2 regions of the Aeromonas sp. MdU4 genome follow, and region 1 is predicted to be linked to the other one. Evidence: riboswitches for the same ligand, from Rfam matches in the RefSeq annotation. Region 1 holds a riboswitch; the other holds the start of a gene.
What was found. A riboswitch is a leader RNA that binds a small molecule or an ion and turns the genes downstream of it on or off. The one in region 1 is predicted to bind lysine.
Positions count from the first base shown of each region.

Region 2: it holds a riboswitch for lysine, as region 1 does, so the genes downstream of both, lysC (lysine-sensitive aspartokinase 3) here and ACE1BR_RS02965 (Na+/H+ antiporter NhaC family protein) in region 1, are expected to answer to the same signal.

Region 1 is NZ_JBHFMW010000004.1:103,480-108,922, reverse strand. Features, by position in the region: gene ACE1BR_RS02965 (Na+/H+ antiporter NhaC family protein) at 1-1,314, opposite strand, end outside; lysine riboswitch at 1,403-1,574, opposite strand; gene ACE1BR_RS02960 (H-NS family nucleoid-associated regulatory protein) at 1,879-2,283, shown strand; gene ACE1BR_RS02955 (cob(I)yrinic acid a,c-diamide adenosyltransferase) at 2,353-2,928, opposite strand; gene ACE1BR_RS02950 (DUF3820 family protein) at 2,925-3,155, opposite strand; gene queE (7-carboxy-7-deazaguanine synthase QueE) at 3,157-3,828, opposite strand; gene queC (7-cyano-7-deazaguanine synthase QueC) at 3,890-4,597, opposite strand; gene ACE1BR_RS02935 (tRNA-uridine aminocarboxypropyltransferase) at 4,618-5,241, opposite strand; gene rrtA (rhombosortase) at 5,240-5,443, shown strand, end outside.
Region 2 is NZ_JBHFMW010000025.1:32,919-38,361, reverse strand. Features, by position in the region: gene ACE1BR_RS15665 (hypothetical protein) at 1-117, shown strand, start outside; gene lysC (lysine-sensitive aspartokinase 3) at 186-1,538, opposite strand; lysine riboswitch at 1,629-1,852, opposite strand; gene argA (amino-acid N-acetyltransferase) at 1,960-3,288, opposite strand; gene msrA (peptide-methionine (S)-S-oxide reductase MsrA) at 3,557-4,189, shown strand; gene ACE1BR_RS15645 (DUF3802 family protein) at 4,453-4,794, opposite strand; gene ACE1BR_RS15640 (GNAT family N-acetyltransferase) at 4,852-5,340, opposite strand; gene ACE1BR_RS15635 (MmcQ/YjbR family DNA-binding protein) at 5,337-5,443, opposite strand, start outside.

The DNA.
Region 1 (5,443 bases):
CGCCAGGACTGCAGCCAGCATCGGCAACATCAGGCTGATATCGCTGGCGGCAGCCATGTCACCGGCCAGCGGCAGCATGATACCGAAAGTGCCCCAGCTGGTGCCGGTAGCAAACGCCATGGCACAGGAAAGGATAAAGACCACGGCGGGCAGCACTTCAATCGGCAGGTTACCGTTAGCCAATGAAGCCAGGTACTTACCGGTCTCCACGTCGCGCACCACGGCACCGATGGTCCAGGCAAACAACAGGATGTTGATTGCTGGCAACATGGCCATGACACCTTGCGGAGCTGCCTTGATCCAGTTTTGAGCACCGAGCTTCAGGCGCATGGCCAGACCGATGGAGACAACCAGGCTGCAGATTGCACCATAGACCAGCGAAGAACCTACATTGGTGTTTTCGAACGAGCCGAGCACGCTGAACGGCAGCCCTTTCTCACTCAGCACCGCAGCACCGGAATTGATCATGAAATAGATGGTGGCAGCGGTCAGGGTCAGGATCGGCAGCACCATGTCAATCATGCCGCCATTGCTCTCCTCCGGGCTCTCCATATCCAAGCCGATGGGGCGCCCCTTGGACTCGTCCCACAGCTTGCCTTCCAGCGCCCACTCTTCGTGTTGGCGCATCGGGCCGATGTCGAGCTGGAACGCGATCACCACCAACACCATGATGAGGGTAAAGACAGCGTAGAGGTTCATCGGGATCATCTCGACAAACGCAGCAATGGGGCTCTGATCGGTCAGACCATGAGCCGCCATGATCCCCCCCACCAGGGCAATGATGTAGGCGCCCCAGGAGGAGATCGGCATCAGCACGCAGACTGGCGCTGCGGTGGAGTCCAGCAGATAGGCCAGCTTGGCGCGGGAGATCTGGAAGCGGTCGGTCACCGGACGGCAGATAGCGCCCACCGACAAACTGTGGAAGAAGTCATCGATAAAGAAAGCAAACACCATCATGCCGGTAAGGGTTTTGGCACCCTTGCGGGTTCTGGCGCGCTTGGCTGCCCACTCGGCAAAGGCGCGAGTGGCGCCGGATACGCTCATCAGGCTGATGAGGCCGCCCAGCAGCAGCATGAACAGGATCATGTTGACGTTGTCACGATTGAGTGCGCCATCAACCCAGAAGATCTTGAGCACGGTATTCAACATGTAATACAGGGATTCGAGGGGCGAAAACTGATTGAGCAGCAGACTGCCGGTAACAATACCAACGCCAAGCGACAACAGTACGCGGCGAGTCAGGATCGCCAGGGCGACAGCAAGTAAGGGGGGAAGTACGGACCAACCGGAGTCGGCAAAATGACTAATGTCCATGATCTCTTTTCACCTAAAGAAAACAGGTGGAGATCTACCGAGAGGATCTAAAGAAACAAAACCTATGGGGAGGTTATACTCCTCAGCCCCTTCAGGTAGCGCTCCATAGTGGATGACTATGGCAGTCCTGCACCTATTAGATGCAGAACCAGCAGCCCGGTATGATGGCCTGGCCACTTCGGCGCTGACTCCTTTCCTTGTGCATCGCAGGCATCACCCTCCGCACAAATACTCATAGGCAGCGCGCCTCTACTTAAAGGTATTCGCGAGACATTTTATCCAGCTGGCAGCTTATAGCAAGTTTTTTGATTAAATAGTCATGATAAACATATCAAGTGCCACAAAAGGTAGTCAAATGATGCAGCTTCTCTCACCACTGCGGTATTTTCATCCAACAAGGTTTCATTGGTATCCACTTTATGTGAATGGTGACCCGCTCGTGTAATATTCACAACGTTCATCTCTCCCTCAATATAATATTTTGAGCTACTTGACTTATTTAAACTGCCAAGTAAGAATCATTGTGAACTTCATATTTTCCTTTGAGTCGACGTGGTAAATACTATGAATGAATTTTTAAAGGTTCTGCTTAATGTCCGCAGTCTGCGGGCAACCTGCCGCGAACTTTCTCTGGAACAACTGGAAGAAGCGCTGGAAAAACTAACCGCTATCGTTGCCGAACGTCAGCAGGATGAAGCCGCTGAGCGCCAGGCCCGTGAAGAACATCTGCGGAAAATTAACGAATATAGCGAAATGCTGAAAGCAGCCGGTATTGACCCTGCTGAATTGGTCAATGCGGTATCCACTGCCCCGACCAAATCCGAAAAAACCAAACGGGCCCCCCGCCCCGCCAAATATCGCTATCAGGATAATGGCGTAGAGAAAACCTGGACCGGTCAGGGTCGGATGCCCTCCGCAATAGCCAGCGCGGTAGCAGAAGGCAAATCTCTGGAAGATTTTGCAATCTGATCCCACTTGCTTTGCCAATAAAAAACCTCGCCTTGGCGAGGTTTTTTATTGCCGGTTAAACGTGAAATATCAGATAACCGATTGCTGGCGATCAGCTGCCTTGACCCACAGCACTTCACGCCCCCCTGCCACGCAGATGAGATAGCGGGCAACGGTAAAGAACCAGTCACTCATCCGGTTCAGATAGGGCAGCACCTCGGGATTGACCCGCTCTTCCCGGCTCAATGCCAGCAACAAACGCTCGCAATGACGCACCAGGGTACGTACCACATGCGCTTGCGCCGCTGCACGGGAGCCACCGGGTAATATGAATTGGCGTAGCGGTGGCAATGACTCGCTATAACGATCTATCTGCTGTTCAAGCCGACTCGTCCAGGTTGAATTAACTTGCCACATTGACTCATTTTGGGCTGCATTGGAAAATGCCAGTTCGCCTCCCAAATCAAACAACTCCTGTTGCAATAGGTGCAAATCAGCCAATAAACCGGCTTCTTGCTGCGGGATCTCGCAAATCAGCAGACCTATATGAGAGTTGAGTTCATCAATATAGCCATAGGTTTCAACCCGCAAATCATCCTTGGCCAAACGGATACCATCCGCCAAACGGGTCATCCCCTTGTCACCCTGCCGGGTATATATTCTCATTCTGACATCCTGTTAATAATGGGAATAATCATGGACTCCAGCCCGTTAAGCTTGATCTCGTATGCAAGAGCCAATGTCTGACCCAATTTACCCGCAGGAAAACCATTGCGCGCCATCCACACCAGATAGGGCTCGGGAATATCGATGATGCGGCGTCCCTGATATTTACCATAAGGCATTTTGTTGGTCAGTGTGAGCAACACTTGCTCATCAGATAACCAGTCCATATTAATCGATATCCAGATATTTATGGGTCTGGATAGAGAGTCGCCAATTACGGGCAATGCAGGTTTCCATCGCCAACTGGGTAGCGCGAGGTTTCTGGCTGATAGGCTGCAATGCGATCACAACATCCGGACGCAGGCGAGCCGTGGCTAACAGGGTATCCAACTCTTCGATATGATGTTCCGTTGCCACTGGGTGCTTGATCTCATTGGCCCGCTCAAGTGCAGAGAGCAGCACCGGCAACCCACCTTTCATGCCAATCTTGGGAGAAACTGTCACCCAGGTCCGCTCATGAGTTTTGATCTCGCTGGTGCCACTGGTTTCGATCTGTACCTGATAACCCGCAGCCAACAGCGCTGACGAGAGTGCGTTCAGATCATAAAGACAAGGCTCGCCACCGGTGATCACCACGTGGCGAGCCTGATAACCCAGCTCGGCAAAGCTGGCGATGATCTGTTCGGTGCTCAGCTTGCTCCAGCAATCGGATTCGTTGGAGCTATCGAGCACCGCTTCTCTATTCACTTCACGAGCCGGATCAACAACCCAGGTATGACGGGTATCGCACCAGGGGCAGCCAACCGGGCAGCCCTGCATGCGAACAAAAATAGCGGGAAGGCCGGTAAAGATGCCCTCCCCCTGAATGGTCTGGAATATCTCGTTGATTGGGTAAAGCATCTCGATCACTGCTTGTTGCAAAAGCCGGGGATTATACCCCAAGCCACCACAAGACGCAGGATCACTCTGCGCTTTTCTTGCCCAGCCCGGTTTTCTCACACAACCTGGCCATGATGCCCACCTTGTCGGCCAGATAGTTGTTCAAACCACGGCTGCGCAGCTCGCAAGCCGGGCAAGTGCCGCAACCATCACCGGCAATACCGTTGTAACAGGTCAGGGTCTGCTGGCGCACCGTATCGAGGTGACCATAGTGATCGGCCAGCGCCCAGGTCTCGGCCTTGTCGAGCCACATCAACGGAGTGTCAAAACGAATGCCGCGACCCAGCCCCAGCGAAACGGCCTGATTGAGGGCCTTGACGAACTCGTCACGGCAATCGGGATAACCGGAGAAATCGGTCTCGCACACACCGGTGATCACCACCTCGGCACCAACCTGATAGGCATAGATAGAGGCCAGCGTCAGGAACAGGATATTGCGGCCCGGCACGAAGGTGTTGGGCAGGCCGTTATCCTGCAACTCACAACTGACCGGAATATCGTCACGGGTCAAGGCAGATACCGCCAGCTCATTGAGCAAGGTCACATCCATCACCTTGTGGGCCGCGATCCCAAGCTCACTCCCCAGGCGGCGAGCGGTTTCGATCTCTTCCCGATGACGCTGACCATAATCGAATGTGATGGCATGTACTTCGTCATACTGGGCCAATGCCTGCACCAGACAGGTGGTACTGTCCTGACCACCACTGAACACGACAACTGCTTTCTTCATCTTGATAACTCCTTGAAATGTCACACGCGGCGGCCTTCGGCAAAGTCCTGCCACTGCGTATTCAACCGGTTGAACAGGGTGAGCAAGGGCGCATAGCGCTCCGACTCACCCTCCCACCGGGACAAGAGGTGATAACCCGCTTCTATGGTAGAGAGGGCATCGGGGAACGGTTTTTTGCGAATGGCATACTGGCCGGCAATGGCACCGATCCCGATACGGGGCAAACAGGCCAGCGCCGGGTTGCTCTGCAACATGCGATAGGCTTTGCGCCAGGTGCCATCTAGCAGAATAAACGCCACAGCAGTACGGATTGGGGATTCATTTTCGACCTGCTGACGAAGGGTGACCAGCGAGATGGCATCGTCATCCGGCCAGAGCAGATAATAGCGACAGGATCGGTCAGCCAGCAGCACATTGAGCCACTCATCGCGGGAGAAATCTTCCCCCACATGAATTTCGCACCGCAACAAAGAGGCTTCCAACAGAGCGGCAGTCCCCTTGGGATGAGCCACTTCATTCGGGTGCTGCAGAATATAGAGAGGCGTACGGTTTTCAATCGGCACAATATAATCACACAGGCAGGCTTTGATGGCCCGAGTGCAACGTGTACAGTATCGACTCTTCTTGTCGTTGGACTGTTCCATGTTGTCAGACAAATCTGGATTGCTCTGGGTTATCACGCTCTCTCTCGCCAGCTTGCTACTCTTTTTTACTGTACCGAATGTACAGATCTCCTTCGATCGCACCTTGATCGCACAAGGCGAAGGGTGGCGGATCATAACAGGCAATCTGGCACATACCAATCTGTGGCACTTGCTGCTCAATCTGGGCGGTTTGGCCATCCTC
Region 2 (5,443 bases), on a different contig from region 1:
GTGGATAACCTATCGTCTCAGGACGCTGCACTGGGTCAGAGCGGACTGTTGGCCCGTTTGCAGCAGTTGCATCGCGAAGTTGTGGCTTGTCAGCTACCTATAACCGCCTTTGCCTGAGCGGTGATCACGGCGACTCAGATATGACAAGGGTACCTTGACGGTACCCTGTTGCATGGTCGCGAGGGTTAGTCGAGCAGCTCCAGATGGAGGTGGTTGACGATATTGCCTGCCTCGCTCTCTTTGACCAGGAAGCAGAGATTGTGGGCGCTGGCACCATAACAGATCATCCGGATATTGTGATCTCGCAGGGTGGAGAAGACCTGACTGCCAACCCCGTTCACTTCGCTCATCCGGTTGCCGATAAGCGCCACCAGTGCCAGCCCGGTTTCCACCTCCACTTTGCAAAGTTGCCCCAGTTCCGCCAGCACCTTGTCGCTCAGGATCGGCTCGCCGTTGCTCTGGCTGCCGGTGTGATCCAGGGTGAGTGACACGCTCACCTCCGAGGTGGTGATGAGGTCGACCGAGATACGATGACGGGCCAGAATGCCGAACACTTCGGCCAGAAAGCCGTAGGCGTGGAACATGTTGAGGCTGTGCAGGGTCACCAGCACCTGCTGGCGGCGCAGGGCAACGGCGCGAAATAGCGGGCTCGAATCGGTGCTGGAGCGGATCCAGGTACCGCCTGCCTGCGGATCCTTGCTGGAGCCGACAAACACCGGAATATTCTGGCGCACCGCTGGCTGCAGGGTGGCGGGGTGGAGCACCTTGGCACCGAAGGTGGCCATCTCGGCTGCTTCAACGAAGCTGATCTCGGGAATGGGGCGGGCCCGGGTGACCAGGCGCGGATCCGTGGTGTAGATACCGGGCACGTCGGTCCAGATCTCGATGGAACTGGCATCGAGCGCTTCGGCCAAAAGGGCCGCGCTGTAGTCGGAGCCGCCGCGGCCGAGGGTGGTGGTGCGACCATCACCATCGGCACCGATAAAGCCCTGGGTGATGACGATAGTGTCGCCAAGCAGGGGCGCTAGCGTCTGCTGACAGAGTGTGCGGGTGGCATTGATATCGACAGTGGCCTTGCCAAAGCGGCTGTCGGTACGCATCAGTTGGCGCACATCCTGCCAGTGGGCATTGACGCCGCGCTGGCGTAGCAGCTCGGTAAAGAGGCGGGTCGACATCAGTTCACCGCAGGCGATGAGGCGGTCGGCCAGTTCTGCATCGGTCTGCTGGCTGGCCTGTTGCGCCATGGTACGGATCTCGCCCAACTGGCCATGAATGAGGGCGCTCACATCAATGGGGTGGCCGAGATCGGCCAGAATGGCCTGCTGGATCCCGGCCAGTTTGGCCAGCTGCTCGTCGCGGCCCGTTTCGTCCAACTCTCCCTGCGCCAGCGCCACCAGCAGGTTGGTGACACCGGCGCTGGCACTCAGTACCACGACGCGGGTGGCGGGATTGGCCAGCACGATATCGGCGCAATTATTCATGGCCGCGGCGTTGGCGACACTGGTTCCGCCAAACTTGGCGACATTGATCGGGCTCATTGCTTACTCCTGTCTTAATTCAAGATTCCGGTTCCATCGGGCAAATAAGAGAGGAGGAGGCTGAAAATGGCAGGAATGATCGAAACTATCCCGGCCAGAAGCACTCCACCTGCAGAGCCCATCCCGTACCGCCCCTGACAGAGCGCGGTGGGGGATGATCACTACCGATGACAACCCGGGGGATTCAGCCCCCGCAGCCGACACTGAGTTTTCCAGTCTCCTCAGATGTCTCGGCGCTGCTCCCCCTGACCCAAGTTCACCGGACGCTGGTGTCCTCCCTTGGGCTGCCTGGGCAGCGCTCCTCTTCTGGCTCCACCATGGCGGTGGAGTGCATTTAGAAATACCTTGCGTTGGATTGGACTGTCAATCGAGTTTGTAAAAAAGTTCAATTTATCGACTAACTCAGCACAGAATCAACGGCTTAGGCAATGGTTTTTGACAAAACCTTGGAGCGACGCTGCCAGTTGTAGAAGCGCTGGCGCGCCACCGGCAGATCCTCCACCTCCAGCGGTTCGAACCCCCGCTCGCGGAACCAGTGGATGGAGCGGGTGGTGAGCACGAACAGGCGGCGAATGCCGAGCCGCTTGGCCCGCTCAGCCACCTTGGCCACCAGCTGATCCCCCCGGTTGGAGTTGCGGTAGTCGGGGTGAATGGCGACGCAGGCCATCTCCGCCATCGCCTCTTCCATAAAGCAGTAGAGCGCCGCGCAGCCGATGATCAGGCCATCGCGTTCGATAATGGTGAACTTGTCGATCTCCATCTCCAGCTGCTCGCGTGAGCGGCGTACAAGAATACCTTCCTCCTCCAGCGGGCGAATGAGATCCAGAATGCCGCCGATGTCCTCGATGCTGGCGGCCCGCGCCTGCTCGGCACTTTCCCGCACGATCTGGGTGCCGAGGCCGTCACGGCTGAACAGCTCCTGCAGCATGGCGCCGTCATCCTGATAGCTCACCAGATGGGAGCGGGGTACCCCGCCGCGGCAAGAGGCAATCGCTGCACGCAGGTAGCGGGCAGTGCCAGACATCTCTTCGCCCGCCTGCTCCAGCTCCACCAGCAGCTCTTCAGCCTGTTCGGGGAAGAGCTCGGAGATGGCTTCGCCGTGGCGGTCCATTACCCCCTGGGTGCTGCTGAAACAGATGAGTTTGTCTGCTTTGAGGTCGACTGCCACCCGGCGGGCCACCTCTTCGGAGCTTAAGTTGAAGCTCTCGCCGGTGACCGAGCAGCCGATGGGGGAGATGAGTACCAGACTCTTTTGGTCGAGCTGGCGGGTGATCCCCTCCACGTCGATGCGGCGTACCCGGCCGCTGTGGCAAAAGTCGATGCCGTCATCCACCCCGAGCGGCTGGGCGGTGACGAAGTTACCGCTCACCACGCTGATCCGCGCCCCCTGCATCGGGGTATTGGCGAGCCCCATGGATAGCTGGGCGGTGATGTCGTACTGCAACCCGCCACACACCTGCTTGATGATGGCAAAGCTCTCGTCATCGGTGACCCGGATCCGCTTGTGGTACTGGGCCTCGATACCTGCGCGGGCCAGCGCCTCATCATTTTGCGGGCGTGAACCAAACACCAGCACTAGGCGTATGCCCAGTGTCTGCAGCAGGGCGATATCGCTGACGATATTGGCGAAGTTGGGGTGGCAGAGGGCTTCTCCCCCCATCATCAGCACAAAAGTGGCACCCCGATGCACATTGACATAGGGGGTGGATTGCCGGAAGGCATTGACCAGACTGGGTTCGCGTTCACGCACTTGAGGTTTCTTCCATAAAAAAACAGCGATTGGCTCAATATATGAAAATTAATTCACAAATCAAGACTAAATATTGATTTTGGTTGTTGCTGGTCTATGGGGGAGGGCCGGGCTGTTCAGATCGGGCAAGCGGACCGTGAGGCGTTGATGGCAGGATGGGTGAGCGAGGATAGGCTCGCCGGTTGATCCGCCGCGATAAACTGCTATCTTCGATGCTCCTTTTCGTCAGCTGTGTGATTTCACAGGGTTTTATACAAGGACAGGATTCATGGAACAGATTATTTCACCGGCAGATGCCCTGCCGGGACGACGCGAAGCGATGGTGATTGGTCAGCAGCATGCGGTGAACGGCAACCCGACCCAGGGCCCCTGGCCAGAAGGGATGGCGGTAGCTTGGTTTGGTATGGGCTGTTTCTGGGGTGTAGAGCGCTTGTTCTGGCAGCAGCCAGGGGTCTATTCCACTGCGGCCGGCTATCAGGGCGGTGTCACCCAGAATCCCACCTACAAAGAGGTGTGCAGCGGACTGACCGGCCATGCCGAGACGGTGCAGGTGGTGTTTGACCCAGCCGTTATCAGCTACGGCGATTTGCTCAGACTGTTCTGGGAGCAGCATGATCCGGCGCAGGGGATGCGGCAGGGGGGAGATGTCGGCACCCAGTATCGTTCGGTGATCTTCTATGGCGACGAGAGCCAGCAGATCATCGCCCAGCAGAGCATGGCGGCCTATCAGCAGGCGATGGCCGCGAGCGGCGACAGCCGTGCCATCACCACCCGCATTCTGCCGTTGGCGCCCTTCTATTACGCCGAGGATTACCATCAGCAATATTTGGAGAAGAACCCGGATGGATACTGCGGACTGGGTGGCATAGGAGTCTGTTTGCCGCCAAACCTGAACCGCTGAACAGGTTTGTAGGGATTTTCTTAAAAAAAGTGAAAATAAATGATGTCTGGCGGGAACTTATTGCTACGGGGCAAGACTAACCAGTTAGCGTCCAGGGATCGGATGCAAAGTCCAGACACATTTCTTGCCTTGATAGCCACTCAATGAATGAACGCATGGGTGGGTTGAAAATGATAGCAAGCAGGGCTGCCCACCAAGGCGGCCCTTTTCATATCTGCTGGATTTGAAACCTTGTTGTATTGTCAGAATACGTCAGCGCTTGATCAGGCGATCGTGCTGTCGAACAGGTTTTTGATAAGGTCGATAAACTCGATGAGGAAGGTTTTTTGCTCCGGGGTTGGGGCGCGCAGCCAGACGGCGGAGAGCACCTCTTCCAGATCGGCGACCACGGCATCGGCCTCCTGCATGATGGCAAAACGCACCTTGGGATCGAGCTGTGGGTTCTGCTCGCAAATGGCCATCAGGTTGCTGGCAACACGGCCACTGACCAGATCTTCGATGGTCTCTTCACCGTTACTGTTGCTCTGTTGTTGGGATTCAAACAATCCCAGACTCTCCACCAGATACTCGATCAGCGAGATATAACCTTCACTTTCTACCACCATGGTTGCTGCCTCAATACAGTAACAATACGAAAATTAAGCGTATTTTAGTGGCTTGCCCTAGCTTGGCAAGCAGCAGTGCAGGCGATGGCGAGTAAAACTGACGCCGCCCCGCTCCACGCACTCCAGCCCGGTCAATGTAAAGCCATGACGTAAAAATAGCTCATAACTGAAGGCGCTGGCCTCGGTCGTCATACTCTTCAGACCCAGCGCCCGGGCACCCGCCATGGCGGTGGTGAGCAACAGATTGCCCAGCCCTTGCCGCTGATGGTCGGCGCTCACATAGAGCAGACTGAGGTGGCCATCGGGGCTCAGGGTGACAAAACCGAGGGGCACCTCTCCCAGCTCGGCTACCCAGCCGTGGTGTTCGCGCAGTTGGCTGACAAAACCGGGATGGCGAGCGCCGAGGGCCCACTGTTCCACCTGTTCGGCGCTGTAGTGCTCGGGGCCGCTGCGCCGCACCGCCAGCTCGAACAGGGTCGCGAGGGCGGGGATATGTGGCTCGCTGAGCGGGACAATGCAAAGTGCTGGACTAAGTGCTGGCGTCATGGGGTCTGGTCGTCAGTGGGTTGGAGGGGCAGCGGTGCCTGTGGCCGTTTGGCTTTAGGCAGACCCGCAACAACCCGTTCATAGGAGTGGTGCACCCAGCCTT